Regions from separate parts of the Parazoarcus communis genome, predicted to be linked through region 1. Evidence: predicted binding sites of a transcription regulator. Region 1 holds the regulator's gene; each other region holds the start of a gene.
The links. The regulator FNR, encoded in region 1, switches genes on or off when oxygen is low (the NO sensors DNR and NnrR bind a similar motif). The targets are predictions, from matches to a motif close to TTGANCTAGNTCAA.
Positions count from the first base shown of each region.

Region 2: a site for FNR is predicted at 2,666-2,679, ahead of feoB (ferrous iron transport protein B). Genes of this name have one in related genera too.
Region 3: a site for FNR is predicted at 4,062-4,075, ahead of nirJ (heme d1 biosynthesis radical SAM protein NirJ). Genes of this name have one in related genera too.

Region 1 is NZ_CP022187.1:444,119-454,067, reverse strand. It holds gene CEW83_RS02230 (hypothetical protein) at 1-18, opposite strand, end outside; gene ppa (inorganic diphosphatase) at 242-769, opposite strand; gene CEW83_RS02220 (heavy-metal-associated domain-containing protein) at 819-1,028, opposite strand; gene CEW83_RS02215 (heavy metal translocating P-type ATPase) at 1,059-3,293, opposite strand; gene CEW83_RS02210 (MerR family transcriptional regulator) at 3,365-3,775, shown strand; gene CEW83_RS02205 (sulfite exporter TauE/SafE family protein) at 3,817-4,530, opposite strand; gene hemN (oxygen-independent coproporphyrinogen III oxidase) at 4,599-5,990, opposite strand; gene fnr (fumarate/nitrate reduction transcriptional regulator Fnr) at 6,113-6,853, shown strand; gene CEW83_RS02190 (SirB2 family protein) at 6,871-7,260, opposite strand; gene CEW83_RS02185 (Crp/Fnr family transcriptional regulator) at 7,382-8,068, shown strand; gene CEW83_RS02180 (PHA/PHB synthase family protein) at 8,188-9,873, opposite strand.
Region 2 is NZ_CP022187.1:3,975,485-3,985,433, reverse strand. It holds gene CEW83_RS18200 (TonB-dependent receptor) at 1-746, shown strand, start outside; gene CEW83_RS18195 (alpha-hydroxy acid oxidase) at 809-1,945, shown strand; gene CEW83_RS18190 (Fe2+-dependent dioxygenase) at 1,939-2,619, shown strand; gene feoB (ferrous iron transport protein B) at 2,736-4,712, shown strand; gene CEW83_RS18180 (ferrous iron transport protein A) at 4,724-4,969, shown strand; gene CEW83_RS18175 (AzlD domain-containing protein) at 4,986-5,312, opposite strand; gene CEW83_RS18170 (AzlC family ABC transporter permease) at 5,309-6,013, opposite strand; gene CEW83_RS18165 (RNA-binding S4 domain-containing protein) at 6,195-6,596, shown strand; gene CEW83_RS18160 (diguanylate cyclase domain-containing protein) at 6,640-8,559, shown strand; gene CEW83_RS18155 (AEC family transporter) at 8,577-9,452, opposite strand; gene hslU (ATP-dependent protease ATPase subunit HslU) at 9,619-9,949, opposite strand, start outside.
Region 3 is NZ_CP022187.1:1,457,679-1,467,627, reverse strand. It holds gene CEW83_RS06670 (LysR family transcriptional regulator ArgP) at 1-368, opposite strand, end outside; gene CEW83_RS06665 (LysE/ArgO family amino acid transporter) at 499-1,110, shown strand; gene CEW83_RS06660 (bifunctional protein-serine/threonine kinase/phosphatase) at 1,117-2,853, opposite strand; gene CEW83_RS06655 (formate/nitrite transporter family protein) at 2,907-3,719, opposite strand; gene nirJ (heme d1 biosynthesis radical SAM protein NirJ) at 4,130-5,338, shown strand; gene CEW83_RS06645 (cytochrome D1 domain-containing protein) at 5,335-6,909, shown strand; gene CEW83_RS06640 (MFS transporter) at 7,052-8,281, shown strand; gene CEW83_RS06635 (Crp/Fnr family transcriptional regulator) at 8,278-9,045, opposite strand; gene CEW83_RS06630 (nitric oxide reductase activation protein NorD) at 9,051-9,949, opposite strand, start outside.

The DNA of each region.
Region 1 (9,949 bases):
CAGATGTTTGTGGCTCATGATGACACGCCCCCTTATGGCGAGCACCACCGCAGGAATTGACGGAGGCAATCGCCAATCATCGTCGTTTCAACACCCTGATTATGATCCTTTGACGACCTGACGGCGACAAGCGCGTGTGCACCGGTGGCTGCCGAAAGGCAACGACACGGGCAGTCCCACATAAAAAAACCCGCTCGAAAGCGGGTTTTTGTGCGAGACCGGCCCGGGCCGGTCGCAAGCCTTACTTGGCTGCGGCGGCCACGCCGTTGAGGATCTCCTGACGGGCCTCATCAACCGTGCCCCAGCCCAGGATCTTGACCCACTTGCCGGGCTCGAGATCCTTGTAGTGCTCGAAGAAGTGCACGGTCTGCTTCATCAGCAGTTCCGGCAGGTCGTCGGTGGATTGCACCTTGTCGTACAGCGGGGTGAGCTTGGAGACGGGGACTGCAACAACCTTGGCATCCATGCCGCCGTCGTCTTCCATCTTGAGCACGCCCACCGGACGGCAGCGGATGACTGCACCGGGGAACAGCGGGAACGGCGTCACAACCAGCACATCCACGGGATCGCCATCGCCAGCAACGGTGTGCGGCACGTACCCGTAGTTGATCGGGTAGCGCATCGAAGTACCCATGAAGCGGTCAACGAAAACTGCGCCGCTTTCCTTGTCGACTTCGAACTTGATCGGATCGGCTTGCGCCGGGATCTCGATGATGACGTTGATATCGTTCGGCAAGTCCTTGCCGGCTTTTACGAGGTCTAAGCCCATTTAACCCTCCCGTGGAAAAAGTGTCCGAATTATAAGATATAAGAGCGGGTCACGCCGGCGAGTCGAAGCCGGCATTCTCGATAGCCTGGCGCAAACCGGCAACATCGACCTTCGAAGGGTCGAACCGCACGGTCGCCGTGGCCTGTTCGAGCGATACCTCGGCGTCATCCACGCCGGCCAGCGCCTTGAGCACGCCGGTTACGTTGCGCACGCAGCCGCCACAACTCATGCCAGCCACCTTGATCGTCACTTCAGTCACCGTTCATTCTCCTTGAGAAACAACCCGCTTTCACCGCCCAGGCTTCCAGCGCTTGAGCAGCAATGAATTGCTGACCACCGATACCGAGCTCATGGCCATCGCCGCCCCGGCCACTACGGGATTGAGCATCCCCATTGCAGCAAGGGGGATGCCGAGCACATTGTAGACAAAGGCAAAGAAAAGGTTCTGCCGAATCTTCGACAAGGTCGCGCGCGACAGGTCGATGGCATCGGCCACACCATGCAGGCTGTTGCGCACCAGGGTGATGTCCGCCGCCTCGACCGCGACGTCGGCGCCCACCCCGATCGCAAACGACACGTCCGCGGCCGCCAGCGCCGGCGCATCGTTGATGCCGTCGCCCGCCATGCCGACACGCTCGCCTGACGCCCTCAGCGCGTTCACCGCAGCAGCCTTGTCTGCCGGCAGAACCCCGGCGCGCCACTCCGCAATGCCCGTCTGCTCGGCAATGGCCTTCGCCGTTGCGGGGTGATCACCGGTCAGCATCACCACTTTCACACCGTTTCGTTGCAGGCGTTCGACCGCGCCAGCCGAGTCGCTGCGTACGCGATCTGCAACCGCAATCACCCCCGCATACATGCCGTCGATGGCCACGGCGACGAGCGTCTTGCCTTCGGCGGCGAGCGGCGTACTGTCTGCGTCGGGAACGGAAACGCCCTGCGCCACCAGAAAGGCGGGCGCGCCCAGCATGACCAGCTGATCGCCCACCCTGCCTTCCACTCCTTTTCCGGCGACGGCGCGAACATCGTTCGTCCGCTCCAGCGTCAGCCCCTCGGCCTGCGCGGCCTCAACCACCGCAGCGGCAATCGGATGGGCGCTGCTCTGCTCGAGCGCCGCAGCCGCCGCAAGCAGGGTCGATCTTGTCCAGCCTCCAGTCGGTACAACATCGGTCACGGCCGGCTTGCCTTCGGTCACGGTCCCGGTCTTGTCCACCGCGAGCACCGTCAGCCGCTCTGCCAGCTCGAGGGCCTCGGCGTTCTTTACCAGCATCCCGGCGCGCGCGCCCTGCCCCGTACCCACCATGATCGCCGTCGGCGTTGCAAGGCCAAGCGCACACGGGCAGGCGATCACCAGCACTGCCACTGCATTGATCAGGGCCAGCTGGAAATCGCCCGACCACAGCCACCATGCTGCAAAGGTGAGGCTGGCAATGGCCACGACCACTGGGACGAATACCGCCGCAATGCGGTCCGCCAGACGCTGCACGGGCGCCTTCGAGCCTTGCGCCTGCTCGACCAGGCGGATGATGCCCGCCAGCAGGGTACTGGCACCCACGCCGGTGGCACGGCAACGCAGCACGGCATCGCCATTCACCGTGGCGGCAAACACCTTGTCGCCCGGCTGCTTGTCCACCGGCAGGCTTTCTCCGGTGAGCATGGCTTCGTTCAGGGCCGAATTGCCCTCCTCGACCACGCCATCCACCGGTACGGCATCGCCCGGGCGCAGCACGAACACCGCACCCGGTGACAGGCTCTCGACCGGCACCTCGACCAGCATGCCATCGCGTTCGATACGCGCCATTTTCGGCTGCAGGCGCAGCAAGGCATCGAGCGCTGCCGTGGTGCGGGCCTTGGCCCGTGCCTCAAGCAGCTTGCCGAGCAGAATCAGGGTGATGATCATCGCCGAGGCTTCGAAATACACGTGCAGATCGTGCCGTCCAGCCAGCGTCACCACGAGACTGTAGAAATACGCCATTGAGGTGCCGAGCGCGACGAGGACGTCCATGTTCGCACCGCCACCGCGCAGCGAGGCCCAGGCGCCACGATAGAAGCGCGCACCAAGCCAGAACTGGACGGGCGTTGCCAGCAACAGCTGCAGCCAGCGCGGTACAAGGTCGTGCTGCACCTCACCGCCCGGCCACAGGCCGAACATGGCCGGCATCTGCAGCGCCAGAGGAAGGGTGAGCGCCGCAGCAATCCAGAAATGCCGCAATTCGACGTCCCACGCCGCTTTCTGCTTCGCACGGGCCTCTTCACGCACAATGGTGGCCGCCTCGCTCGCACCAAATCCGGCACGTTCGACGGCTGCTTTCGCCGCATCGAGCGTAAGCGCGCCAGGCTCAAAGTGGAGGACTGCACGCTCGGTTGCAAGATTGACCGTGGCCTCGACACCGGGAAGGCGATTGAGCACCTTCTCGAGGCGGGTGGAACATGCAGCACAGGTCATGCCGCTGATGGCGAGTTCAAGCGTTGCGTTAGCGGACGCTGATTGCGCCGGACCTGCCGATGATGTTGATTGTGCGGTCATTGAGTTTCTCCCTTGCGGGACGATTCGATAGAGCGCAGTGTAAACCCCGTACTCATGTACGGAGTCAAGCAATGAATGAGCAAACAAGCAAGGGGCTTACGATCGGCGCACTTGCAAAGGCAGCAGGCGTGGGCGTGGAAACCGTCCGCTACTATCAACGCCGTGGCCTGCTCGCAGAACCTCAGCAGAAACGCGGCGCCTATCGGGTGTATGGCGAGCGCGAACTTGCCCGTCTGCGCGCGGTTCGCCGGGCACAGCAACTGGGGTTTTCGCTTGAAGAAATCGATGACCTGCTGGCGCTCAACGAGGACACCGACCGCGACCGCGCGCGCGCACTGGCGCGAAGCAAGATCGAACTGCTGGATGCCCGCATCCGGCAGATGCAGGAAATGCGCAACGCGCTCACCGAACTGGTTGGGTGCTGTCAGCGCACTGATGCCCCCGCCCCCTGTCCGATCCTTCGCGCACTGTCGAGCGAGTAAGACCTCGCGTCAGCGCTGAACCATTGCTCTGAAGGCGGCGCTCAGACCGCGCACACCACTCCGCTCCACAGTTGCCCGCCCAGCGTCTGGGCGTGGAACAGGCCAAACACGCCGAAGCCGAGCACCAGCAAGCCCGAGGCGAAGCGGACCTTGCCATTGCGCGTGATGTCACGAAAACGCTTGAACAGCATGCCGGCCAGCATCAGGTTGGGCAATGTGCCAAGCCCGAAAGCCAGCATCAGCCCCCCACCACGCAGCGCAGAGCCGGTTACCAGGGAAGTCGCCAGCACCGAATACACCAGTCCGCAAGGCAGGAAGCCCCACAGCAGGCCAAGCGGCAAGGCCTGCTTGACCGAGCGGGCAGGCAGGAAGCGACGGCTCAGCGGCTGAATGCGGCGCCACAGGCGGTGACCGAGCTGCTCTACCGGAACGAGCAGCTTGGTGAATCCGGTGAGATAGAGCCCGAGCGCCACCAGCATGAGGTTCGCGAGCACGTAGAGCGTGATCTGGACCGGCAGAACGCCATCGTAGAGCATGCCGACCGAGCCCAGCGCGCCGAGTCCGGCACCAATGCAGGTGTAGGTGGTGATCCGGCCAAGGTTGTAGGCGAGATGAATCGGCCACTGCCGACTGCGACTCGATGGCGTCTGCACCTGTACCGTAAGCGCTCCGACAATGCCGCCGCACATCGATACACAGTGAGTGCCTCCAAGGAGGCCGATCAGGAAGACGGCGAGATAACCGGTTTCGGGCATGTTCAATCAGCTATGAAGCGTTTGATGCGGTGCGCGCATTCTACGCTGCACCGCGCCTCCCCGCCCGGTCAGATCACCCGGGAGTAACGGGCGCGCTCGCGATCCGAGCGCAGATAGCGATCGAAGAACATCGCAATCCCGCGCACCAGCAGACGGCCCGCGGGCAGCACGCTGATCCAGTCCTTGTCGATCTTCACCAGCCCAGCCTCTTCCATTTCCTTGAGGTCGGCGATCTCGTCAGCAAAGTACTCATGGAACTTGATGAGGTGTGCAATCTCGATCGACTCGATCGACAGCTCGAAATGGCACATCAGCGCCTGGATGATCGAGCGCCGGAGGAGATCGTCGGCGGTGAGCTCAATGCCGCGCAGTACGGGCAGCTCGTCGCGATCGAGGGCATCGTAGTACTCGTCGAGCGTCTTGACGTTCTGCGCGTAGACCGGACCGATCTTGCCGATCGCCGACACACCGAAGGCAAGCAGGTCGCACTCGGCCTGGGTCGAATAGCCCTGGAAATTGCGGTGCAGGCGCCCCTGCCGCTGCGCCACGGTCAGTTCGTCATCCGGCTTCGCGAAATGGTCCATGCCGATATAGACGTAGCCGGCGTCGGTCAGGCGACGGATGGCAAGCTGCAGAATCTGAAGCTTGGAGTCCGCTGACGGCAGGTCGATCGGAATGATCCTGCGCTGGGGCTTGAACAGTCCCGGCAGGTGCGCGTAGCTGTACAGCGAGATTCGATCGGGCGAGAGTTCGAGCACCTGCTCCAGCGTGCGGTTGAAGCTGATCACATTCTGCTTGGGCAGACCATAGATCAGGTCCATGCTGATCGACTTGAAGCCGGTTGCCCGCGCCGCGTCGATGACGAGCTTCGTCTCTTCGACGCTTTGCACGCGGTTGGTCGCAATCTGCACGTCCTCGGCGAAGTCCTGCACGCCGACGCTCATGCGATTGAAGCCGAGGTTGGCCAGCATTTCGACGGTGTCGAAATCCACCTTGCGCGGATCGACCTCGATCGAGTACTCGCCATTCGGCACCAGGTTGAAGTGCTTGCGGACCGCATCCATCAACTGATGCATCTCCGCGTGCGAGAGGAAGGTCGGCGTTCCACCCCCGAGATGTAACTGCGTGACCTGACGTGTCCCCCCCAGGGCCGCCGCCTGCATTTCGATCTCTTTTTCCAGGTAATTCAGATACTTGGCAGACCTGCCATGATCCTTGGTGATGATCTTGTTACAGGCGCAGTAATAGCAGATCGTGTTACAAAAGGGGATGTGGAAGTATAATGACAGCGGTCGGCTCACACCGCCAACGGCACGTTTTCCCAGCCAGTCTGTCAGTGCTTGTGCATCGAATGCCTCCACAAACCTGTCTGCGGTGGGATACGACGTATAGCGAGGCCCGTTGATGTCGAATCGTCGAATCAACTGGGGATCAAAGATTAGGTCTGTCTGGCTGGTCATGGTCTGGCTGCGTCGATGTGTTACTTAACAATGGCAGAAAGCCGGCGTTTTGTGGTTGACTTGGATCAACGGCAACATTCTGACTACCCCCAATCCGGAATCGGAGCAAGTTTACAGTGCAAATGAAGGCGACGGTGCCGATCACCGCGGCGGGGCTCAAAACCGCATGCTCACAATGCAATCTGCTGGAGCTGTGCCTGCCGTTCGGCATGACTGACACTGAACTCAACCGCCTCGACGAACTTGTCGGCGGGCGTCGGAAGATCAAGCGTCAGCAGCCGCTCTATCGCGCAGGCGAACTCTTCGAAGCCATCTATGCGATCCGTGCAGGCTCCTTCAAGACCGACGTTCTGCTCGAAGATGGTCGCGAGCAGGTCACCGGATTCCAGATGACCGGCGAGATCATCGGGCTCGACGGCATCAGCACCGAGTTCCACTCGTGCAATGCGGTTGCGCTCGAAGACAGCGAGGTCTGCGTCATTCCCTACGCCAAGCTGGAAGAACTGTCCCGCGAGATCGAAGGCCTTCAGCACCAGTTCCACAAGGTCATGAGCCGCGAGATCGTGCGCGATCACGGCGTGATGATGCTGCTGGGCTCCATGCGCGCGGAAGAGCGTCTGGCGGCCTTCCTGCTCAACATGTCGCAGCGCTTCACCGCTCGTGGCTTCTCGGCCGCCGAGTTTCACCTGCGCATGACCCGCGAAGAGATCGGCTCCTATCTGGGCCTGAAGCTGGAAACGGTCTCGCGTGCCTTCTCCCGCTTTCAGGAAGACGGCCTCGTCGCGGTGCAGCAGAAACATATCCGCATTCTCGACAACGACGGTCTCAAGAAACTCATTCAGCACCAGCCCGGCGCGCGCTGAGCGCCGGACTGTCGCGCTCAGGCAAAGACGGCGAACCAGCCGCCGACGTTCTTGCTGAGCGCGACCGACACGATCCAGCTGAACACGAGCAGCGCAGCAACAAACGCAGCCCCGCGCACGGTGCGCGTTCGGCCACGTTTCAGGGCAACGGCGCCCAGCAGGATGTAGACGATCAGGCCAATGACCTTGGCCGTCACCCACGGTGCCTGCAACGGGTACTGTTCGATCATCACCGCCAGCGTGATCGCACTGCCAAGCAACACGGTATCGACCACATGCGGCAGGACGCGCGTCAGACGATGTGTGAGCAGACGGCTGTCAACAAGCATCCACACTCCCCTGAGCGCGAAGCCGGCAAGGCTCAGAATCACACAGGTGACGTGGATGTGCTTGATCGCCTGATACATCTTTCGTTCCTCCTCGGGGAAAATGCTGACCGGTGCGCCCTGGTCGGGCGCCGAACAATGACAGAACAAACAGGATTCAGCCACGCAGGCTAGAATCGAAAGTGAAATGCAGGAGCACGGAATGAACCAGACCGCCGCAGACATCCTTACCCAGCTCCGTCAGATCTCCCTGTTCGGGGAGCTGTCGGAGAGTGAGCTGGAACGTGTTGCACGCTATACCCGCGAACGCCGCCTGGGCAAGGGTGAACTGCTGTTTCAGCGCGGCGACGTTGCCCACGGTTTCTATTTCGTCACCGAAGGGCAGCTCAAGCTCGGCTTCTCGTCAGCTCAGGGCAACGAGAAAGTGGTCGAGATCGTCGGCCCGCAGCAAAGCTTTGGCGAAGCGGTGATGTTCATGAACCGCCCCTACCCCGTTTTTGCCGAAGCGCTTACCGACATGTCGCTGCTTCATATCGGCCAGAACGTCGTATCCGACCTGATCGATCAGGATCCGCAGTTTGCACGCAAGCTTCTGGCAGGCATGGCGGTCCGCCTGCATAACATGGTGCGCGACGTAGAAACCTATTCCCTGCGCTCGAGCACACAGCGCGTGATCGGTTACCTCCTCCAGCAAACCGAAGAGGATGGCACCAAGGCTTGCGACATCTCCCTGCCCACGAGCAAGCAGGTCATCGCGTCACGGCTGAACCTGACGCCCGAGACCCTTTCGCGGATCTTTCACGACCTGGCAGACCATGGTCTCATCACCGTTCACGGCAAGCGCATCACGCTTCACAATCCGCAGGCACTGTCGCGCTACAGCGGGTAGCACTTCGCCCGCTCAAGTCCTTGCCGTCCCCCGAAAAGCAACGGCCTCTTGAACGAACAAGAGGCCGTCTTTCACGATACCCGGGTGCTGAAAGCCGAAGCCTTCACGCGCCAGCGCACTCAGGACTCAAGCACATAGGTTCCCGGCGCCGGTGCGAGCGAAGGAAACTGCTCGCTTGCCGCCGGCCTCGCCTCGATCAGCTCTCCGGCGTGGGGTTTGACCCAGTCCATCCAGTCGGTCCACCAGCTGCCCGCCTGCTCTTCAGTGCGATTGCGCCACTGCTCGGCCGTATCCGAGCGATGCGCTTCACCGGCCCAGAACTTGCGCTTGGGCGGCGTGACGACCGGATTGACGATGCCAAGAATGTGGCCTGAGCTCGAGAGCACATAGCGCTTGGGACCGGTGACATGGTTAATCACACGGAAAGTCTGCAGCCACGGCGCGATGTGATCGTCCTCTGCGGAAACGACGTAGAGCGGCTGCGTGATACGGCCGAGATCGAGCGGCTCACCCGCCACCTCGAGTGCGTCGGGATGGATCAGCTTGTTGTTCAGGTAAAGCTCGCGCAGGTACCACGAATGCATCGCGTACGGCATACGCGTGGTATCCATGTTCCAGTACAGCACGTCGAATGGCGGCGGCGTTTCGCCGTACAGCCAGCCTTGCACAACGTAATGCCAGATCAGGCCGTTCGAGCGCAGCAGGCGGAATGCGGAAGCCATTTCCTTGCCATCGAGATAGCCCTTGCTGGCCATGTTGTCGATGATGTAGCGGATGCTGGCTTCGTCGATGAACACCTCGATGTCGCCCGGCTTGTGAAAATCGACGAGCGTGGTCAACAGGGTCCAGTCCGCAACCGGCACCTGGTCCTCAGGGAAATGGCGGTTTGCCCATGCCATGTACATCGACAGTGCAGTGCCTCCGATGCAGTAGCCAACTGCATGCACCTTGTCCTGCCTGGTGAAGCTTCGCGCGCACTCGATGATGGCATGCACGCCTTCGGTGAGGTAATCGTCGAAACTGCAATCGCGCATGGACGCGCCGGGGTTCTTCCAGCTCGTAATGAAGACATCCATCCCCTGATCGAGGAGGAAGCGGATCATGCTCTTGCGCGGCACCAGGTCAAGAATGTAGAACTTGTTGATCCACGGCGTGACGATCACGATCGGCTTCGCATGCACCTTTGGCTGCGTCGGCGCGTAGTGGATCACCTCCAGCAGGTTATTGCGAAAGACCACCTCGCCTGGCGTCGTGGCGAGATTCTCGCCAACATGGAAATCGTCCGGGTCGGTCATCCGGACATTACCGGCCTTGAGGTCCTCGAGGAAATTCTTGAAGCCATTGGTCAGGCTTTCACCGTTGGTTTCGACGGCCTTGCGCATCGCTACCGGATTGGTCCACAAGAAATTCGTGGGGGCCATCGCGTTGAGCAGATTACGCCACCAGAATGCCGCCCGCCTGCGCTCCTTGCTCGCCAGCCCGGGGGTGTCGTAAAGCATGTCCTGCATGTTGCGGGTGAAAGCGAGGTACCACTCCTTGCTCAAATCCCAGGTCGGATACTCCGTCCATACGGGATCGGCAAAACGCGCGTCGTCGGAGTGAGGACGTATCGGGTCCGAACTCGCCAGCCCGAGCATGCGATTGACCGAGTGCAGCTGCAGTTTCCACAGGTCCGTCGACAGTCGGGTGAAGCGCTCCGCCAGTTCCTGTGGATGCGCCAGCCATGCAAGCTGGGCATGGACGAGCGGCGCGGCCATTCCAAGTGGATCCACCGTACCTTCCACGCCGTCATGGAGTTCGCGCATGGCGCGCTTGACGACCTGTCCCGGGTTGAAATCTTCGGCACGCCTTCCGGTCCTGCCCGATGCAGGCCGTTTGCCT
Region 2 (9,949 bases), 1.0 Mb from region 1:
ACTTCAACTACAGCACTTCAAGCGACTTCAATGGCGGCGAATCCGACGTCGGCGCGAGCTGCGGCTATGGCGGCATCTGCGTGCCGAGTGGCACCACGACCGAAGAGCGGCGCAACATGTTCGCCAACAGCAAACCCGAACTGTCGCAGAACTTCGAACTCGGCACCAAGTGGGACCTGATGGATCGCAAGCTGCTCGCCACCGCTGCGGTGTTCCGCACGGTCAAGAGCGACGTCATGGAGAACACCACGGGCAATGCGTACTCAGCCACCGGCAGCATCAACACCGGCAAGTACCGCATCCAGGGAGTCGAACTGGGGCTCACCGGCAAGCTCACCGACAAGCTCACCACCCAGTTCGGTGTTGCGGTCATGAGTTCGAAGATCCTCGAATCCGCGACGGCTGCGAACGTCGGCGAAGGCCTGAGCAACTTCCCGGAAAAGACGGCCTCGCTGCTGCTGAGCTATGCGCTCACGCCGAAATTCACTTTCGGCGGTGGTGTCACCTATTCCAGCGAGAAATATTCAGGCGAACCGGAGTCCGTCGCGGCGACCTCGCTCGAGGTGCCGGAGTACACCGTCTATGACCTCTTTGCCAACTACAAGGTCAGCAAGCAGTTGAGCGCGCGCGTCAATATCGGCAACGTCACCGACGAGAAGTACTACACCGCGGTGTATCGCTCGGGTTCGTTTGCCTACATGGGCGACCGGCGCAACGTGCGTCTGACGCTCGACTACAGCTTCTGATTCCGGGCTGATTCATGGGGGAGGCCTGGTTCCGGCCGGGCTTCTCCCTTGCACACATCACAATGAACGACATAACAGATCCGCAGGCTGCACTGAATCACATTCCCGCCGACATCCATTGCGCGCAGGACTATGAGCGCCTCGTTCGCGAGCATATCGACCCGCGCGCACTGGCCTATATCGACGGCGGCAGCGGCACGGAAACAACGCTGCGCAGCAACCTCGACGCATTCGCCGGCTTCAGTCTGCGGCCCCGCCTGCTGCGCGACCTGAGCGCGGGCCATACGCGACTGCGCCTGCTCGGCCGCACGCTGCTGCATCCGGTCATGCTCGCGCCGGTCGCATTTCACAGGCTTGCCCACCCCGAAGGCGAACTCGCGAGCGCAAACGGCGCGGCCGCCACGGATGCCTGCATGGTGTGCTCCACCTTGTCCTCCTTCCGCCTGGAGGACGTCGCCGAACGGGCAGGCGCGGAGAAATGGTTCCAGCTGTATTTTCAGCCGCGCCGGGAACACACCCTCGATCTGGTCCGGCGCGCTGAAAGGGCTGGCTTCACTGCCCTGGTCGTCACGCTGGACGCATCGATCCAGGCGCCGAGCATCCGCGCACGCCGCGCAGGCTTCGTCATGCCGCCCGCGATTCAGCCGGTCAATCTTGCCGCTTACCCGGCGCCCGCACAGGTTCGACTGGACCGGGATCAGAGCATCATCTTTCAGGGCATGATGAGCGAAGCACCGACCTGGGCAGACCTGACCTGGCTGCTCGCACACACCACGCTGCCCGTGGTCGTCAAGGGTGTGCTCCACCCCGCGGATGCCATTGAGCTCCGCAGCAAAGGGGTTGCTGGGCTTGTGGTATCGAACCACGGTGGCCGCAGCCTCGATGGCGTGCCGGCAAGCCTGCCTGCGCTGCCGGAGATCCGCCGGGCGGTGGGTGAAGATTACCCTCTGATGCTAGACAGCGGCATTCGCAGCGGTACCGACATCTTCAAGGCACTCGCACTTGGCGCCGACGCAGTGATGGTCGGCCGTCTTCAGCTTCATGCGCTGGCCGTCGCCGGCGCGCTTGGCGTGGCTCACCTGATCAGGACGCTGCGCGAGGAGCTCGAAGTCTGCATGGCCCTTGCCGGCTGCGCGACCCTGGACGATATCGGCCCGGAAATGATTCAAGAACAGAAAGGGGCGCACCACACATGCTGATTCCGATCGAAAACGTCCTGAGCAAGGACGAAGTACTGCACTTCAGGCAGCAACTCGCCGCTGCGGACTGGCAGGATGGTGCAATGACCGCGGGCACCCTGGCGCGCTCGGCAAAGACCAATCTCCAGCTCGAAGACGGCTCGGCACTCGCCGTTGCGCTGGGCAACCACATCCTGCGCAAGCTTGGCAACCACCCTGCCTTCATCTCCGCCGCACTCCCCCACCGCATCTTTCCACCGAAGTTCAACTGCTACCGCAACGGCGGCGCCTACGGCCTGCACGTCGATAGCGCGCTGATGGCGGTCGGCGGCACGGAACTCACCGTGCGCTCGGACCTTTCGGCCACGCTGTTCCTGTCCGAGCCGGACGAGTACGACGGCGGCGAACTGCAGATCGACGGCCCCTTCGGCGTACAGGCGGTCAAACTCGGCGCCGGCGACATGGTGCTCTATCCGTCGAGCAGCCTGCATCAGGTCACCCCGGTCACCCGCGGCGAACGCATCGCATCCTTTTTCTGGATACAAAGCATGGTGCAGCAACAGGACGACCGGACCCTGCTATTCGATCTCGACCGGGCCATTCAGGGGCTGACGCCAGACAGCACCACCCGTCCCGATCTGATCACGCTGACGCAGGTCTATCACAACCTGCTCCGGCGCTGGGCCGTGACCTGATGCGGCAGGGGTGATAGCCACACCAGGTGCATGGATACAACAGCAGTTGAGCCAAATCAAAGAACTCTTAATGCGATGCATTATCATTCCCATGAACTTTCATCGCCGAGCTTCCAATGACCCAGGCCACGCTGACCGAACACGCAAGTCTTGCCGCTTCCGAGTCGGGCACCACAACCCTCGCCCTCGTCGGACACCCCAACGTGGGCAAGTCAGTGCTGTTCCATCGCCTGACCGGCACCTACGTAAACGTATCCAACTACCCCGGCACGACGGTCGAGGTGGCCCGGGCGCCCGCCCGTTTCGACCGCGAGATGTCCTTGCTCGACACCCCCGGGGTGCTCGCCCTGCCCTCGCGCAGCGACGATGAGCGGGCCACGGTGCGCGCACTGCTACACGAAGATCTGCGCCTGATCGTGCAGGTGGGCGACGCCAAGAACCTGCGGCGCACGCTGAACCTCACCGCCCTGCTCGCAGAACTCGGCGTGCCGATGGTAATGGCGCTGAACATGACGGACGAGGCCAGCGCACGCGGCGTGACGGTGGATGCGTCGGCACTCGCCGAGGCACTCGGCGTACCGGTGGTGGCAACCGTCGCAACCGGCGGCGAAGGCATCGCACCGCTGACCGACGCCCTCGCCCACGCACGCCACCCGGCGGCGATGCTGCGCTACGACCCGGAGATCGAGACCGTCATCGGTCAGGTCACCGCCATGATCGCTGCACGCGCCCCTCACCCGCGACTGACCGCCCGCGGCCTGGCCATCCTGCTGCTCGGACATGATGCAGAGGTGCAGGCCTGGCTCGCCACCCGTTCTGAGGGGCCTGCGCTGCTGGCAGAGGTCGGCGCCCTTGCGCCGGCCACCGGCCGTGACTCCCTTCCGGCTAGGCTCGCGCGTGAGCGTGGACGTGCAGCCGAAGCCCTGTCGCGCACCGTGTCGCAGCAAGCCGCAGGCAAGGACCGCAGCCTGTCGCTGCTGGTCGGACAAGTGGCGGTGCACCGGATCTGGGGCTGGCCGATGCTGCTGGCCGTGCTCTATGTGGTGTACCTGTTTGTCGGTGACTTTGGTGCCAGCACCCTGGTCGGCCTGCTCGAAGAGGACTTCTTCGGCGAGATCCTCAACCCTGCGGTGACCACCCTGGTGCAGACCCACATCACCGTTGCGTGGATCGCCGACCTGCTGGTGGGCGAGTACGGCTTGTGGACCATGGGCATGACCTACGCGCTCGCGCTGATCCTGCCCATCGTGACCACCTTCTTTCTTGCCTTCGGCCTGCTCGAGGATTCCGGCTACTTCACCCGCCTGTCGGTCATCGCCAACCGCATGTTCGCCGCCATCGGCCTCAATGGCCGCGCAGTGCTGCCGATGGTGCTGGGCCTGGGCTGCGTCACCATGGCCACACTGACCACCCGCATCCTGCACACGCCACGCGAGCGCCTGATCACCATCTTCCTGATGGCGCTGGCGATTCCGTGCTCGGCACAGCTAGGCGTGGTGCTCGGCCTGCTCGGTGGCATCTCGTTCGGCGCCACCGTGATCTGGGCCGGTGCCATGGTCCTGGTGCTGCTCAGTGCTGGCTGGCTGGCTGGCAAGCTGGTGAAGGGGCGACGCGTACCGCTCGTGACCGAACTCCCGCCCATGCGCATGCCGGTACTCGGCAATGTGCTGAAGAAGACCGGTGGCCGGCTCAAGTGGTACCTGATCGAGGTCATCCCGCTCTTTCTGCTCGGCACCCTGATCATGTTCGTGCTCGACCGCACCGGCGCCCTGCCGTGGATCATCGAGGCCGGCAAACCGCTGGTCACCGGCTGGCTCGGACTGCCGCCGGAAGCCAGCGCGGCCTTCGTCATGGGCTTTCTGCGCCGCGACTTCGGCGCCACCGGCCTCTTCGCCCTGAGCCACCAGCTGGACATGATTCAGGCCGTCGTCGGCATGGTGACCATCACCCTGTTCGTGCCCTGCATCGCCAGCGTGATGATGATCGTCAAGGAACAGGGCGTCCGCACCACCGCACTGATGCTGGCGATGATCATGCCGACCGCCTTCTTTGTCGGCGGCGTACTCAACCACGTCCTGCGCCTCTTCTTCTGAACGAGATCGACATGAGCCCATCCCCCTCCGAGCGCATCCGCCTGACCGGCACCCCGATCGGCCGCAAGGTCCGCGTTGCGGACTTCGGCACTGAAATCGATCCGCTGCAGGTCGAACAGCTTCACGCCTACGGCATGTCGCCGCCACACATCATTCGCGTAACGCAGCAGCAGCCGATGACCGTCGTGTTGTGCGACCACATGGAGCTCGCGCTCGAGCACGCTGTCGCACGCCACGTCTGGGTCGAAGAGGCCTGAACCTCCTCCGCCCCGGCTACCAGCCGAAGCCCTTGCGCATCAGGATCAGCAGCCCCATGCCAAAGATGAAAGGCAGCCAGGGGTTTCGCGAGCGCAAGGCAAAGAAGAGCACGACCAGGGCTGCTGCAAACTTCGGATTGAAGGGCTGCAGCACGCCTTCGTCGAGGAGAATGTCCGGTGCCACCAGGGCGGACAGCGCTGCCGCCGGCGCGTAGCGCAATGCACGATGCAAGGCCCTGGGCAGGCGGGCCTTCTCCCCCAGCATGATGAAGCTGCCACGGGTCAGGATGGTGGTGCTGCCGATAGCGATGAAGGTCAGCCACAGCCAGATGCCTTCGCTCATGCGCCCGCCCTCCGCTGCTGCCAGTGCTCGGCAACGAAGCCCGATGCGATGCCGATCGCGATGCCGGCAAACAGCCCCAGTCGCAGCGGAAGCTCGCGCAGCAGCACGGCCGAAACGCCGCCAGCCAGCGCAGCCACCAGCATCGGCCGGGAACGGGCCATCGGGATCATCATCAGCATCAGCGCGATGGTCACCATGAACTCAAGCGACCAGTCGGTCGGGATCACTTCGGCACCAAGCGTGCCCAGCAGCACAAAGGTCTGCCACAGGCACCAGGCCCATGCCGACGGCGCAATGAAATAGCCCCAGCGCCACTCGGGATCCTCGCTCGCAAGCATCTTCTCCGAACCGACGGCGAATACACCATCCACCAGCAGATAGCTCGCACGCGCACGCCGCGACCAGGCATGACCATGAAACGCTGGCGCGAGCGCGGCGCTGAAGATCACGAAGCGCAGGTTGAGCACCATCGCGGTCAGAAAGATCAGCCACAGCGGCGCACCCGTGGCGATCAGGGGAAGGGTGCCGAGCTGCGCGGTACCGGCATACACAAGCATGTTCATGCCCATTGCCTCAAGCGGCGAGAGGCCGATCGAGCGCATCGCGATGCCCGTCACGACGGCCCACGGCACGAGACCGAGCGACATCGGCAGAAAATCGCGCCAGCCTTCACGGGCACCAAGGCGGAAAGCGGTGTTCATGTCCACATCCGGAGGAAAGAGCGCACTAGGTTAGCAGTGCCCGCCACAGCAGCCATAGACGCTTGTGCACGAATCGACCATCACACTTGCGTAATCGCGTCCGCATGACCGCGGGTTTGCCCTGCTTCTGTGTGCGATACTTTACTGAGATGATCTCGACCCTCTCCCAAGACTTCCGAACATGGCAGGCCAACCCGTTTCCGACACCGACCGCACCCGCCTCGACAAGTGGCTGTGGGCCGCCCGCTTCTTCAAGCACCGAAGTGCCGCAACCGAAGCGGTGGAAGGCGGCAAGGTAAAACTGAACGGAGCGTCGGCAAAACCGGCCCGGGCGGTGAAACCGGGCGACCGGATCGACATCACCCAGGCCGAAACCACCGTATCGGTACTTGTGCGCGGCATCGCCGAAAAGCGCGGCCCTGCCGAGCAGGCTCGTCTGTTGTACGAAGAGAGCGCGGAGAGCATTGAGCGTCGCGAAACCGAGGGCGAGGCTCGCCGCCTCGCAGCGACACCCGGCGCAGGCCTGCATGGTCGCCCAACCAAACGCGATCGCAGGCAGATCGAGCGCTTTCAGCGCGAGTGAGCACACGGCCCGCACAAGGAGCAGTAAGGAGCAAGGCAGCAGCATGGACTCCCCGTCGCCAACCGCGCGTTCGTATGTATCGGCATTGACTCTGCCGGCACGGCGGCGTTCCGCCCTGATCACGGCGGCCGTCGTCGCGGCGGTCATCGTCTTGCAGTGGCTGGTCCTGCTGCAGTATCAGGCGCTGGAAGCCTCGCGTTCCGAACGCGCTTTCGCGCGCACGGTCGATCAGGCCACGGTCTCGCTGATACAGCAGACCGTGCTCTACCAGAACGCCGTACTCGGCCTGCGCGCGCATTATCTCGGCAGCGACGAGGTCACCGTTGCCAAGTTTGCGCGTTATGCACGCGCGCTCGAGATTGAACAGGCCTTGCCCGGACTGCGCGCATTTGCCTTCAACCGGGAGGTCAGCGAGGATGACCGGGAAGCGTATGTGAAATGGGTCCGCAAGACACTTTCGGAGTATGACCCTGCCTACGCTGGTTTTGACATCTACCCGGTCGAACCCGGTCATACCCACCACGTCGTCGAGACCATTCACCCGCCGCTGGGCAACCAGCGCTCCCTCGGCTACGACCTCATGAGCAGCGAGGTCCGTCGCCTCGCGATCGCGCGCGCGCGCAGTCACGGCTTCGCTGCCACGCCACCGATCCGTCTGCAGCAGGCACCCAACGCCATTGCGGTGCTGATACTGGCTCCGGTCAGCACGCCGGGCTGGAACGGTCATTTATCCAACCAGCAGACCGTCGCTGCATCCTTTCTCGTCAACGATCTCATCCACACCGCCATTGCACCGGCGCTGCGCCGCCGCTTCCACCTGCAGATCGTCGACCTGGGCTCAGAAGAGGGCCTGGACACCTTTCCCACGGTTCTTTTCGAAGACGACGCGATCAATAACGAAACCCTGCCCTACCGGCAAATGCTGCACCGGACACACATCTACGGCGGTCGTCGCTGGGATATCCGTTTCACCCCCCGCAACGCCGAACTCCACCTGATCCCGATGCCGGTCATCGTGCTCCTCATGATCGGTGGCGCGCTGATGGCCGGCACGATCACCCATCTTACCCAGCAGCGCATCCGCCGCGCTGCGCGCAACCAGGCCCTCGCCGAGCAGGCGCTGGACTGCGTGCTCGAGATCGATGCCGACGGCGTCGTGCGCAGTGCCGATGCGTCGACCGCCCGCATCACCGGTATGCCGCCGGTACAGTGGGAAGGCAGACCGCTGTGGAGCAGTGTTGTCGAAGAGGACGCAGATGCGGTGCGGACAGGCTTTGGCAAAGTGGTCGCGGACGGCCCCCCGATTGCGCTTGAGTGCCGCCTCGCGCGCCCGGATGCCGATCCGCGCTGGATCGAGATCCGCCTCGGCAACCAACTCTCAAAACGCACAATTGGAGCCGTGCTGGCGCAGGTATCGGATATCGATGCGCGCAAGCAGGCCGAAGCCGAAATCGAGCGCCTGGCGTTCTTCGACTCGCTGACCAAGTTGCCTAACCGGCGCCTGCTCGAGCAGCGCGCTGAAATGACCTTCAGCGCCGCGCGCCGCCACCGCGGACGTGCGGCGCTGCTCGTCATCGACCTCGACGGCTTCAAGCAGATCAACGACAACGCGGGACACGCCACCGGCGACACCGTTCTCGCTACCGTGGCGACCCGCCTGCAACTGGCCCTGCGTGACAGCGACACCGTGGCAAGGCTCGGCGGAGACGAGTTCGTGATCCTGCTCGGTCAGCCGGCCAACGAGGTGGACGTCCGTGCTGCGGCGGGCCGACTCACGCGCGATCTCGCCCTGCCGCTGAACGTCGACGGCCGCAACTGGTTCGTCCGCGCCAGCATCGGCATGGCGATGTTCCCCGACCACGGCACGAGCTTTGCCGAACTGCTGAGCCGGGCAGACGCTGCAATGTATCGCAGCAAACGCAGCGGAAGCGGGCTGAACACCATGGCGGGCCCCCTCCCCTGAGAACGGGGCTCAGGCACTCAGACCAGCGCCAGGGCGAGCGCAACCGGCAGAAACAGCATCGCGAAGAGATTGCCGATCAACACCATGGACGCCACTTTCTCCGGCTCCTGATGGTAGCGCTCGGCGAAGATGTAATTCAGGACCGCCGGCGGCAGGGCGCCAAAGACCAGCAGCAGGGCCTGTTCGCGAGGTGGCAGGTCGATGAGCAGCATCACCCCCCACGCCAGCAGCATGCCGGTCACCGGCCGCACCACCGCGGCAAACACGCCAAGACCGACCGAAGTGATGCGGGAATCGTTGAGCCGCACGCCAAGCGCAAACAGCATCAGCGGAATCGCGATATCGCCCAGCATCTTGATCGCCAGCATCAGCGGCGACCACACCTCAATTCCGGAAACGGCAACCACCAGACCGGCCATGGTCGCCAGCACTGACGGCACCCGCCAGACCGTTGCAATCCGGATGTTGTGGTCCAGAAGCCAGGCCCCGAACGAGAAATGCAGCAGGTTCGACACCATGAACATCACCACCGCAGGCGCCAGCGCCTCGTCGCCAAAGGCCAGCACGGCAAGCGGCAGCCCCAGGTTGCCACAATTGTTGAACATCTGCGGCGGCACAAAGGTCCTGGGATCGACCTTTGCAATGCGGGCCGTCACCCAGCCCAGTACGCCCGCGCCCAGCACCATGATCAGCGTGGCCCCGAGCAGCGGCATGTACTCGGAGATGTGAAACTCCTTGTTTGCCAGCGCGGCAAACACCAGCGCCGGCACGAACACGTCCATGTTGAGCTTGTTGGCGTGGGACATGTCGGGCTTCAGCCGCTTGCCGACGAAATACCCCAGCGCGGTAATCGCAAACAGGGGGAACAGGATCGAGACGATGCGTATGAGCATGATGGCTACCGAAAATGCAGCGCGACATGCACGCCGTGTACAAACGCAGAGCCGGTTACACCCGGTCCTGAAAGATCGTCATTCTGCGTCAGAACGCCGCGCCCGACACGGATGAATGCCGACGCCATCGTTCCGCATGGCTGGCACCGGCATTCGCGGAGCGCACTCAAAGGACGTAACGCGCGAGATCTTCCCGCTCGGCCAGAACCTCAAGCCGGGTATCGACGTAAGGCGCATCGACCACCAGCGCCGTGAGCCCGATCTTGCCGGCGTCGAAGGAAACCTCTTCGAGCAGCTTTTCCATCACGGTATAGAGCCGTCGGGCACCGATGTTCTCGGTTTTTTCGTTCACCTGATAGGCAATTTCGGCCAGGCGACGAATGCCGTCAGGCCTGAATTCGAGCGTCACGCCGTCGGTCGCGAGCAGCGCTTCGTACTGTCGGGTGAGGCAGGCATCGGTGCTGGTCAGAATGCACTCGAAATCCTCAACCGACAGC
Region 3 (9,949 bases), 1.0 Mb from region 1:
ACGCAGTCGAGCACCAGGCGTTCTTCCCGCACCACGTGTTCGACCGCGGGCAGGAACCAGGTCGCCAGGCTGTCCGCATTGATCCCGATCGGCAGGCGCAGTGGCTGCCCCTTGGCGCCCGGGTGCAAGGCACGCTGGGCTTCGGCCTCGACCAGCCTGAGCTGGGTCAGATAGGGCAGCAGGCGGCGGCCGGCCGGGGTCGGCTGCACAGGCTTGCTGCGCACCAGCAGCGCCTGCCCGAGCTCTGCCTCGAGCAGCTTCACCCGTTGCGAAACCGCAGACTGGGTCAGGTTGAGATGGCGCGCAGCGCGCTCGAAGCCACCTTCCTTGAGTACCGCCTCGAAAGCTTGCAGACGCAGGTCTAACATTAGAAAAAATCATATAAAACGATATTTAACGATATTACTTATTTTATGGTCCGGGTGCATCTACATTTCATGCACCCAGACCGATCCGGCGACGTGGCACAGGCGGCCTGGGATTCACTGGAGCTTGATCATGAATGCCGGCTTTCTGAACGGGTTTATGCTGACCCTCGGACTCATCATGGCCATCGGCGCACAGAACGCACATGTGCTGCGTCAGGGGCTGCGTGGCGAACATGTGCTGCTCACGGTCGTGGTGTCGGTCCTGTGTGACGTCAGCCTGATTCTGCTCGGCATGAACGGGCTGGGTGCAGTGTTCTCGGCCAATCCCGACTGGATGGAGGCAGCCCGCTACGGCGGCGCGGCTTTCCTCGGCTGGTACGGGCTGCGTTCGCTGCGCTCGGCACTTGCGGGTGGCAGCCTGCAGGCGGACGCCGGTCAGCGTCGCCGCCTGACCTGGCGCCAGGCACTGCTGACGGCTGCCGGCTTCAGTCTGCTCAATCCGCATGCCTATCTCGATACCGTGGTGTTGCTGGGTTCAATTGGCAACAGCCAGGCGGCGGAATTGCGTCCGTTGTTCACTGCGGGTGCGATTGCCGGTTCGGTGTGCTGGTTCGTGCTGCTGGGCTACGGCGCAAGGTTGCTGGCCCCGGTGTTCAGGCGCCCGCGCGCATGGCAGGTTCTCGATGGCGGCGTGGCGCTGATGCTGTGGAGCATCGCTGCGTGGCTGATCCTGTCTGCCTGAGCTCGCCTATTTCACCAGCGAACTGGTGCTCAACAGCAGCAGCACGAGCAGGCTCAGACAGAACGACAGGGCTTGCCAGAACACCAGCGGATTGCGTTCGATGAGCGGCGGCGGCCCCTTGCCCAGCAGCGTGTTGTTGGGGTGCCTGAGGTCGTAGATGAATTCGGAAAGTTCCTGGTAGCGCTTGTTCGGGTCCGGGTGAACGGCCTTGGCGAGGACGGGGTCAATCCAGGCAGGATTCTCGCGGTAGTCGTCCAGCACCGAGGCGTACTTCAGCTTTCGCTGCGCGGCCTTGCTGCGGGTTTTTGCCACCTCGGCGCCGTAGGGCAGGCGGTCGCTCAGCATCTGGTAAGTGATCACGCCAAGTGAGAACAGGTCAGCGCAGGGCGTACCTGCTTCGCCGAGAAAGTATTCCGGCGCGGTGTACTGGGCGGTGCCGAGAATGTGTGGCTGCAGCGTCGTCGTTTCCGATTCGATCAGGCCGGCCACGCGCGTCGCACCGAAATCGATGATCTTCACCGTGCCGGCCTTGTCGATCATGATGTTGTTCGGGCGCAGATCCTGGTGCAGCATCTCCATGCGATGGAAGGCGAGCAGGCCTTTCGCGATCTGTTCGACGATGTTGCGCACGGTTTCGATCGGTGGCGCCGGGTTGTCGATCATCCATTGCGCCAGCGTCTGGCCTTCGATGAACTCGGTGACGACATAGAGCGCGGTGCGCTGCCGCTTCAGCGTGCTGGGTTTGAGGACGTGCGCGCTGTTGATGCGGCGCGCGATCCATTCTTCCAGCATGAATCTCTCCAGATAGGCGGGGTCGCCCCGCAGATCGACCGAAGGGATCTTGATCGCCACCCGTGCGGCGCTGTCGCCGTCCTCGGCGAGGTAGATGTGGCTGCGGCTGTTGCCGTGTATTTCGCGAATGATCCGGTAGCCGTCGAACAGCATGCGCGGCTGGAGGATGGGGGCGGGTGGCAGGTCAAGCCATTGCTGCCTGTGTTCGGCCGCTGTCCCGTCGGGCACGGTGTCGACGCGTGCGATCTGTATCGTCAGGTTGTCCGTGCTGCCGCGGTTGAAGGCTTCTTCAGCGATGCATCGCGCCGCTGCGTCGATATCCATCGCGGCTTCGCTGATGGCGTCGACGATGAACCGGGGCGAGGCGAATTCGTACACTCCGTCGGTGGCCAGAACGAAGATGTCGCCCTCTTTCACTGCCAGGCGCTGATAGTCGATATCCAGTTGTGCGGAAATCCCGAGGGCGCGGGCGAGGTAGTGTGTGTCGTGCGACACGACGATCCGATGGTCGTCGGTGAGTTGTTCGAGATTCGAGTCCCGCAGGCGGTAGATCCGGCTGTCGCCGATATGGAAGATGTGGGCCGTTGCGGACTTGATGATCAGGGCGCTGAGCGTGCACACATAACCACGGTCGCCGTCGTAACGGTAGGGGCTCTGGCGGGTCTGCGCGTACAGCCAGGAGTTGGTCGCTTCGAGCACGCGCTGTGCAGCGGTCCTGACCGTCCATGCTTCCGAGGTACAGTAGTAATCGTCAAGAAAGCTCCGGACCGCGGCTGCGCTGGCGACGTGGCTGACATCGCTGCTGCTGATGCCGTCAGCCAGGGCGATGGCGATGCCCTTCGTGTTCAGCAGGGGACCGTCAGGGATGCTCAGGCCATGAAAATCCTGGTTGATTCCCTTGCGCCCCTTGTCGGAGTACTGGCCGGTGCTCAGCGAGAGTGTGCTCGACATCTGTGATGGGCAAGGGCCCCGCGAACTGCGGGGCCCGTGTGCCGGATGATGGTTCAGGCAGCGCTGCGCTTGGGGGCGGTGCGCACGTGGGTGGAGTAGAGCGTGAGCCCGACGAAGGCGAGGCCGCCGACCAGGTTGCCGACGACGGTCGGGATTTCGTTCCACACCAGGTAGTCGTAGATCGAGAAGTTGCCGCCGAGCATCAGGCCGGACGGGAACAGGAACATGTTTACGATCGAATGCTCGAAGCCCATGTAGAAGAACAGCATGATCGGCATCCACATGCCGATGACCTTGCCCGATACGCTGGTCGACATCATCGCGGCGACAACGCCGGTCGATACCATCCAGTTGCACAGCACGCCGCGGATGAACAGCGTCAGCATGCCCGCTGCCCCGTGCTCGGCATATCCGACGGTGCGGCCTTCGCCGATATGGCCGATCTTCTGGCCGACAATGTTGGGTGCTTCGGAGAAGCCGAAGGTGAAGATGATCGCCATCATCACCGCGACGGTCAGTGCGCCGGCGAAGTTGCCGACGAATACCAGGCCCCAGTTGCGCAACACGCCATTGACGGTGACGCCAGGGCGTTTGTCGATGAGGGCGAGCGGGCACAGCGTGAACACGCCGGTGAGCAGATCGAAGCCCAGCAGATACAACAGGCAGAAGCCAACCGGGAACAGCATGGCGCCGGCAAGCGCATTTCCCGTCTGCACGGTGATGGTGACCGCGAAGGCCGCGGCCAGCGCAAGAATGGCGCCGGCCATGTAGGCGCGGACCAGTGTGTCGCGAGTCGACATGAAGATCTTCGACTCTCCTGCGTCAACCATCTTGGTGACGAATTCTGCGGGCGCGATATATGACATGATTTTCCCCTGGGTGAGTGGTGAGCAAGCCGTGTGAACGCAAAAAGGCGTCCATCTCCACGCCCTCGGAAACGAAGGATGGAAATGGACGCCGTTGTCCATTTGCTGCGCTGATTCAGGTTGATGCCCTGTTGCACATGCCTCAGGCCGCCGTTGGCCCGAGTTGATCTATGAAAAGCATGTAGCGTGCCAGCATGGAAAAGCCCATGAATCCTCGGTTCCTGCCTTCATCGCCCGGTTCTGAAGCGCTTTTTCTCCCCTGATTGGGGCGCGGGCGGCGCGAGTTGCCTGATTTTGGTGCAATGCAAAAAACGTGCGGCGAAAGGGGATCGGGCCCCTTGCTTGACCCGCATCATTTATTGTCATGTCGTGGTGCGGTGTAATCCGGGGAACCAGGAGGCCAGACCGTCATGTTCCGCATATCCCAGTTCATCCGCGAGCTTGATCATCCCACCCCGGTTGCGCCCCGGCGCAATCCGCCAGGGCCGGTCGTCATCTGGAACCTGATCCGGCGCTGCAACCTGACCTGCAAGCACTGTTACTCGATTTCTGCGGATACGGACTTCGCCGGGGAGTTGTCTACCGGTGAGGTGTTCCGGGTGATGGGCGACCTCAAGGCGGCGCGGGTGCCGGTGCTGATCCTGTCGGGCGGTGAGCCGCTGCTGCGAGCGGACATCTTCGACATTGCCCGTCGTGCCAAGGAGATGGGTTTCTATGTTGCCCTGTCGTCCAATGGCACGCTGATCAACGAAGGCAATATCGACGCGATCGACGACATCGGTTTCGACTACGTCGGCGTCAGTCTCGACGGCATTGCCGACACCCATGACCGCTTCCGGCGCAAGGCCGGCGCATTCGATGCTTCGATTGCGGGCATCCGTCTGTGCGTTGAGCGCGGGATCAAGGTCGGCGTGCGCTACACCATGACCGAGGACAACGCCCACGACCTGCACGGACTGCTGCGACTGGTGGAGGAGGAGGCGATCGACAAGTTCTACTTCTCCCACCTCAATTACGCCGGACGCGGCAACAAGCACCGTGGCGACGACGCCCAGCACCGTACCACCCGCGACGCCATGGAGCTTCTGTTCGAAACCTGTCTCGAACTTCACCAGCGCGGCATCGAGAAGGACTTCGTGACCGGAAACAACGACGCCGATGGCGTGTTCCTGCTGCACTGGGTGCGGCGCCGCTTTCCGCAGCATGCCGAACACATCGAGGGCAAGCTGCGCCAGTGGGGCGGCAACGCCAGCGGCGTGAATGTCGCGAACATCGACAATCTCGGCGTGGTTCACCCGGACACCATGTGGTGGCACATCCCCCTGGGCAATGTGCGGGAGCGGGCCTTTGGCGAGATCTGGAACGATCTGTCGAATCCGTTGCTGGTCGGGCTCAAACCGCATCCGCGCAAGCTCGAGGGGCGGTGCGGAGCCTGCAGGTATCTCGACATCTGCAATGGCAGTTCGCGCGTGCGTGCGGAACAGATCACCGGCAACCCGTGGGCGGAAGACCCCGCGTGCTATCTGAGCGATGCGGAGATCGGCGTGGATGCGGCGGACTACGGCTCCGTGCGTGTGCTCAACACGCCATGGACGCGGATCGAGAAGGTGGGCTCATGATGCGCCTGCCGACATCGATTGCAGCCGTGCTGATCGCACTGGCACTGCCGGCCTGGGCCGATGAGGGGGCGCCGGCCACCGCCCGGAACTACCAACAGCATTGCGCGGCCTGTCATGCGGCGGATCGTCTGGGCAGCATGGGCCCGGCGCTGCTGCCCGACAATCTCGCCCGGCTGCGCAAGGGGGAGGCGGTCAAGGTCATCACAGGCGGGCGCGCAGCCACCCAGATGCCCGCGTTTGCCGAGCTCCTGAGCAAGGACGAGATCGCCGCCCTTGCCGAATGGATCTACACGCCGGTCACGCCGGCGCCCAAATGGACCGAGTCCGACATCCGCGCCTCGCGCATCCAGCACACCGACCCCGCGACGCTGTCGCCGACGCCGGTGTTCAGCGCCGATTCGCTCAACCTCTTTCTGGTGGTGGAAACCGGCGACCATCACGTGTCGGTTCTCGACGGCGACAGGCTCGAACCCATCTACCGCTTCCAGTCCCGCTTCGCCCTGCATGGCGGACCGAAGTTCACTGCCGACGGGCGTTATGTGTTCTTCGCCTCGCGGGATGGCTGGATCACCAAGTTCGATCTGTGGAATCTGAAAGTCATCGCCGAAGTGCGCGCGGGCATCAACACCCGCAACGTGGCGGTGTCGTCCGACGGGCGCTTCGTGATCGCGGCCAACTACCTGCCGCAGGATCTGGTGCTGTTCGACGCCGAGCTCAATCTGGTCAAGGTGATGGATGCGACGACGCTCGACGGCAGTCGCAGCTCGCGTGTCTCGGCAGTCTATGACGCCGCACCGCGCAAGAGCTTTGTCGCTGCAATGAAGGACATTCCCGAACTGTGGGAGATCAGCTACGACGAGAACGCCGAGCCCATCTACGACGGCTATGTGCACGACTACCGCATGAAGGAGGGCGTGGCCAAGCCCGGCTTCCTCAACGCCCGTCGCACACCGCTGGAGGATGTACTCGACGACTTCTACTTCGATCAGGATTACCGTCAGGTGATGGGTGCCTCGCGCAAGGGCGAGGGGCAGGTGGTGAATCTGGATGCACGGCGCAAGGTGGCCAGTCTGCCGCTGGACGGCATGCCGCACCTCGGGTCGGGCATCACCTGGGCATGGCACGACGCCAGCGGCATCGAGCGCACGGTGATGGCGAGCACCAACCTCAAGTCGGGCGAGGTTACGGTGATCGACATGAAGACCTGGGAGGTCGTCCGCCGCATCCCGACCCGCGGCCCGGGATTCTTCCTGCGCAGCCATGAGAACAGCCGCTACGCCTTTGTCGATTCGATGATGAGCCGCGAGGCGAGCCACATCCTGCAGGTGATCGACAAGCAGACGCTGGAAGTGGTGAAGGAGATCACCGCCGAACCGGGTCAGACCCTTGCCCACATCGAATTCACCCGGGATGGTCGTTACGCACTGGCCAGCCTGTGGGAGCAGGACGGCGCCATCGTCGTGCTCGACGCGCTCACGCTCGACGAGGTGAAGCGGCTGCCGATGAAGAAGCCGGTGGGCAAGTACAACGTGTGGAACAAGATCAGCCGCGACGAGGGCACCAGCCACTAGCGTGCCGATGCGGCAGGCGCACCCTCGGGCATCGCGTGAACGCGTGCGGCAGGGCGGCACTGCGTGTGTGCAGTATCGAATGCGGGTATGCGCAGCATATTCGTCTTAAACTGCATGCCCGAACAATACCGCGGACCGTTTCATGGAAAAGACTCTCGCCGCCGACGCTGCGCTTGCCGATGCAGCGCCGGGGCCTGTGCACGATGCGCTGAGCAACACCACCTTCGTGGTGATCGCTGCGATCAGCTTCTCGCATCTGCTCAACGACATGATGCAGTCGGTGCTGCTCGCCATCTATCCCATGCTCAAGCAAGGCCTGGGCTTTTCGTTTGCGCAGATCGGCATGATCACCCTGGCGTTCCAGTTCACCGCGTCGATGCTGCAACCGCTGATCGGTTTGTATACCGACCACAGGCCGAAACCCTGGCTGTTGCCGATGAGCGGCTGCTTCACCCTGGTGGGCTTGTTGCTGCTGTCGCAGGCGTCGAATTTCGGGGCGGTACTGCTTGCCGCTTCCATGGTGGGCATCGGCTCGTCGATCTTTCACCCCGAGTCCTCGCGGGTGGCGCGCATGGCCGCAGGCGCGCGGCCGGGGCTGTCGCAGTCCTTGTTCCAGATCGGCGGCAACCTGGGAACGGCGCTTGGGCCGCTGCTCGCGGCCCTGATCATCGTTCCCTTCGGGCAGGGCAGCGCAGCCTGGTTCTCGCTTGCGGCGCTGACCGGCGTGGTGGTGCTGTCGCAGGTAGCGCGCTGGGCCGCAGTGCACGTTGCGGGATTCCGCAAGCGCATGAAGGCGCACCCCGGCAACAATCTGACTCGCCGTCAGGTCATCGTTTCGCTCGCCGTGCTGGGGGCGCTGATGTTCTCCAAGTTTTTCTACATGGCGAGCCTGCAGAACTACTACACCTTCTACCTGATGGAGAAGTTCGCACTGCCGCTGCAGACGGCGCAGATGTACCTGTTCGGATTCCTGCTGGCGGTTGCCGCGGGCACGGTGGCGGGCGGCCCGGTCGGCGATCGCATCGGACGCAAGCGCGTGATCTGGGCATCGATCCTGGGCGTGGCGCCGTTTGCGCTGATGCTGCCGCACGTCGGCCTGATGTGGACCGTGGTGCTGTCGGTGGTGATCGGACTCATCCTGTCCTCGGCATTCTCGGCCATCCTGGTCTACGCGCAGGAGCTCGTGCCGGGCAAGGTGGGGGCGATATCGGGACTGTTCTTCGGCATCGCGTTCGGGCTTGCCGGCATTGGCGCGGCGCTGCTCGGCCGGCTGGCGGATGCGACCGACATCGCGACCGTCTATCAGGTGTGTGCCTTTCTGCCGCTGATCGGCTTGCTGACGGTCCTGCTGCCCGACATCGAGCGGCGCTAGCTCAAGGTCGCACGCAGCCGGCCGAGGTCCGGTACGTGGATGTTGCGGCCCTGAACCTGGATCAGGCCGGACTCGATCAGCTCGTGGAGAATGCGCGAGAAGTGCTCCTGGGTCAGGTTCAGGCGCGAGGCGATGATGCCCTTGCTGGTCGGCAGCCGGATCGACACCGGCCCGGTGGTGAGGACGTCGTCGTCACTGCCCAGGCCTTCCTCGCGCAAGAGGTAGCCGATGATGCGGTCGCGCCCCGAGCGCAGCGAGTAGCTCTCGACGTCGCTCATCAGCTGATGCAGTCGCCGTGACAGGCCGGCGATGATCTTGCGGCAGAAGATCGGGTCGCGCCCCATTTCGTCGAATACCACCTGTTTGGCGATGTGCAGCAGCGAGCAGTCGGTCAGCGCCTGCGCCATCACCACGTAGGGCTTGTCCATGAACATCACGGCCTCGCCGAAGCTCTGGCCCCGGCTCAGGATCTCGACCACCTTCTCGTTGCCCTCGGCGGAGATGAAGGCGAGCTTGATCTGGCCACTGAGGATCAGGTGGAAGCCGGTGCAGGCGTCGCCGCGGTGAAACAGGATGTCACCCTTGGCGACCGAGGTCTCGCGTGCGCCACGGGCAAAGGGCGCGATCTCGGCTGGGGTCAGGCCGGCAAACAGGCTGGCACTGGCGAGCAACTGGGCGACGCGCGTGTTTTCGCCGGGCGCGGCCGGTTCCGAGGTGTCCGTGTCCTGCATCGCGGCATGGCAGAATTCGTCACAGCGGTTCATCACAATTACCTCGTGAGCTGGGCGTAGAACATCGGCAGGCGGGCCGGGAGTTCTTCCGGCTTGCGGATCACCGCGAAGCCGGCGGGGCCGAACAGGTGGGGCAGGTAGGCCGCACCCTCGCGGTCGATGGTGACGCAGAACGGCACCACGCCGCGCAGGCGGGCCTCGATCACCGCCATCCGCGTGTCTTCGATGCCGTAGCGACCGTCGTACAGATCGAGGTCGTTGGGCTTGCCGTCCGACAGGATGAGCAGGATGCGGCGGCTGGCACGCTGGCCGTCGAGCAGGCTGGTCGCATGGCGGATGGCGGCACCGAGCCGGGTGTAATAGCCGGGCTTGATGGCGGAGATGCGGCCGCGGATGCGGTCGTCGAAGCGGTCGTCAAAACGCTTCAGGTGGTGGAAGCGCACGTTGTTGCGCTTCACCGAGGAGAAGCCGCACAGCGCAAAGCGGTCGCCGGTGGCCGACAAGGCCTCGCCGAACAGCAGCAGACTGTCGCGGATGACGTCGATGACGCGGGCTTCGCTTGAGATCCAGGTGTCGGTGGAGAGCGACAGGTCTGCAAGCGCCAGACAGGCCAGGTCGCGCTCGCGTTTTTCCAGCGTTAGCCACAGCTGGTCGCTGCCCTGTCTGCCGCAGGCGCGGTCGGTGGATGAGCGCACGACGGCGTCGATGTCGAGTTCGCTGCCGTCAACCTGGCCCTTGATCCAGCGCCGTCCGGGCTGCAGCATCGAGAACTGCTGGTGCAGCCGGCGTGCGGTGCGGCGCAGGCGATCGGGCAGCGGCACCGGGGCCGCGCGCGGATCGTCGGCAGCGGCGGCCATCTCCAGCAGGCGCACGTGATCCTCCAGCAGACGGCTCTTGCGGTAATCCCATTCCGGCAAGGGGATGCCTGCGCCGAGCA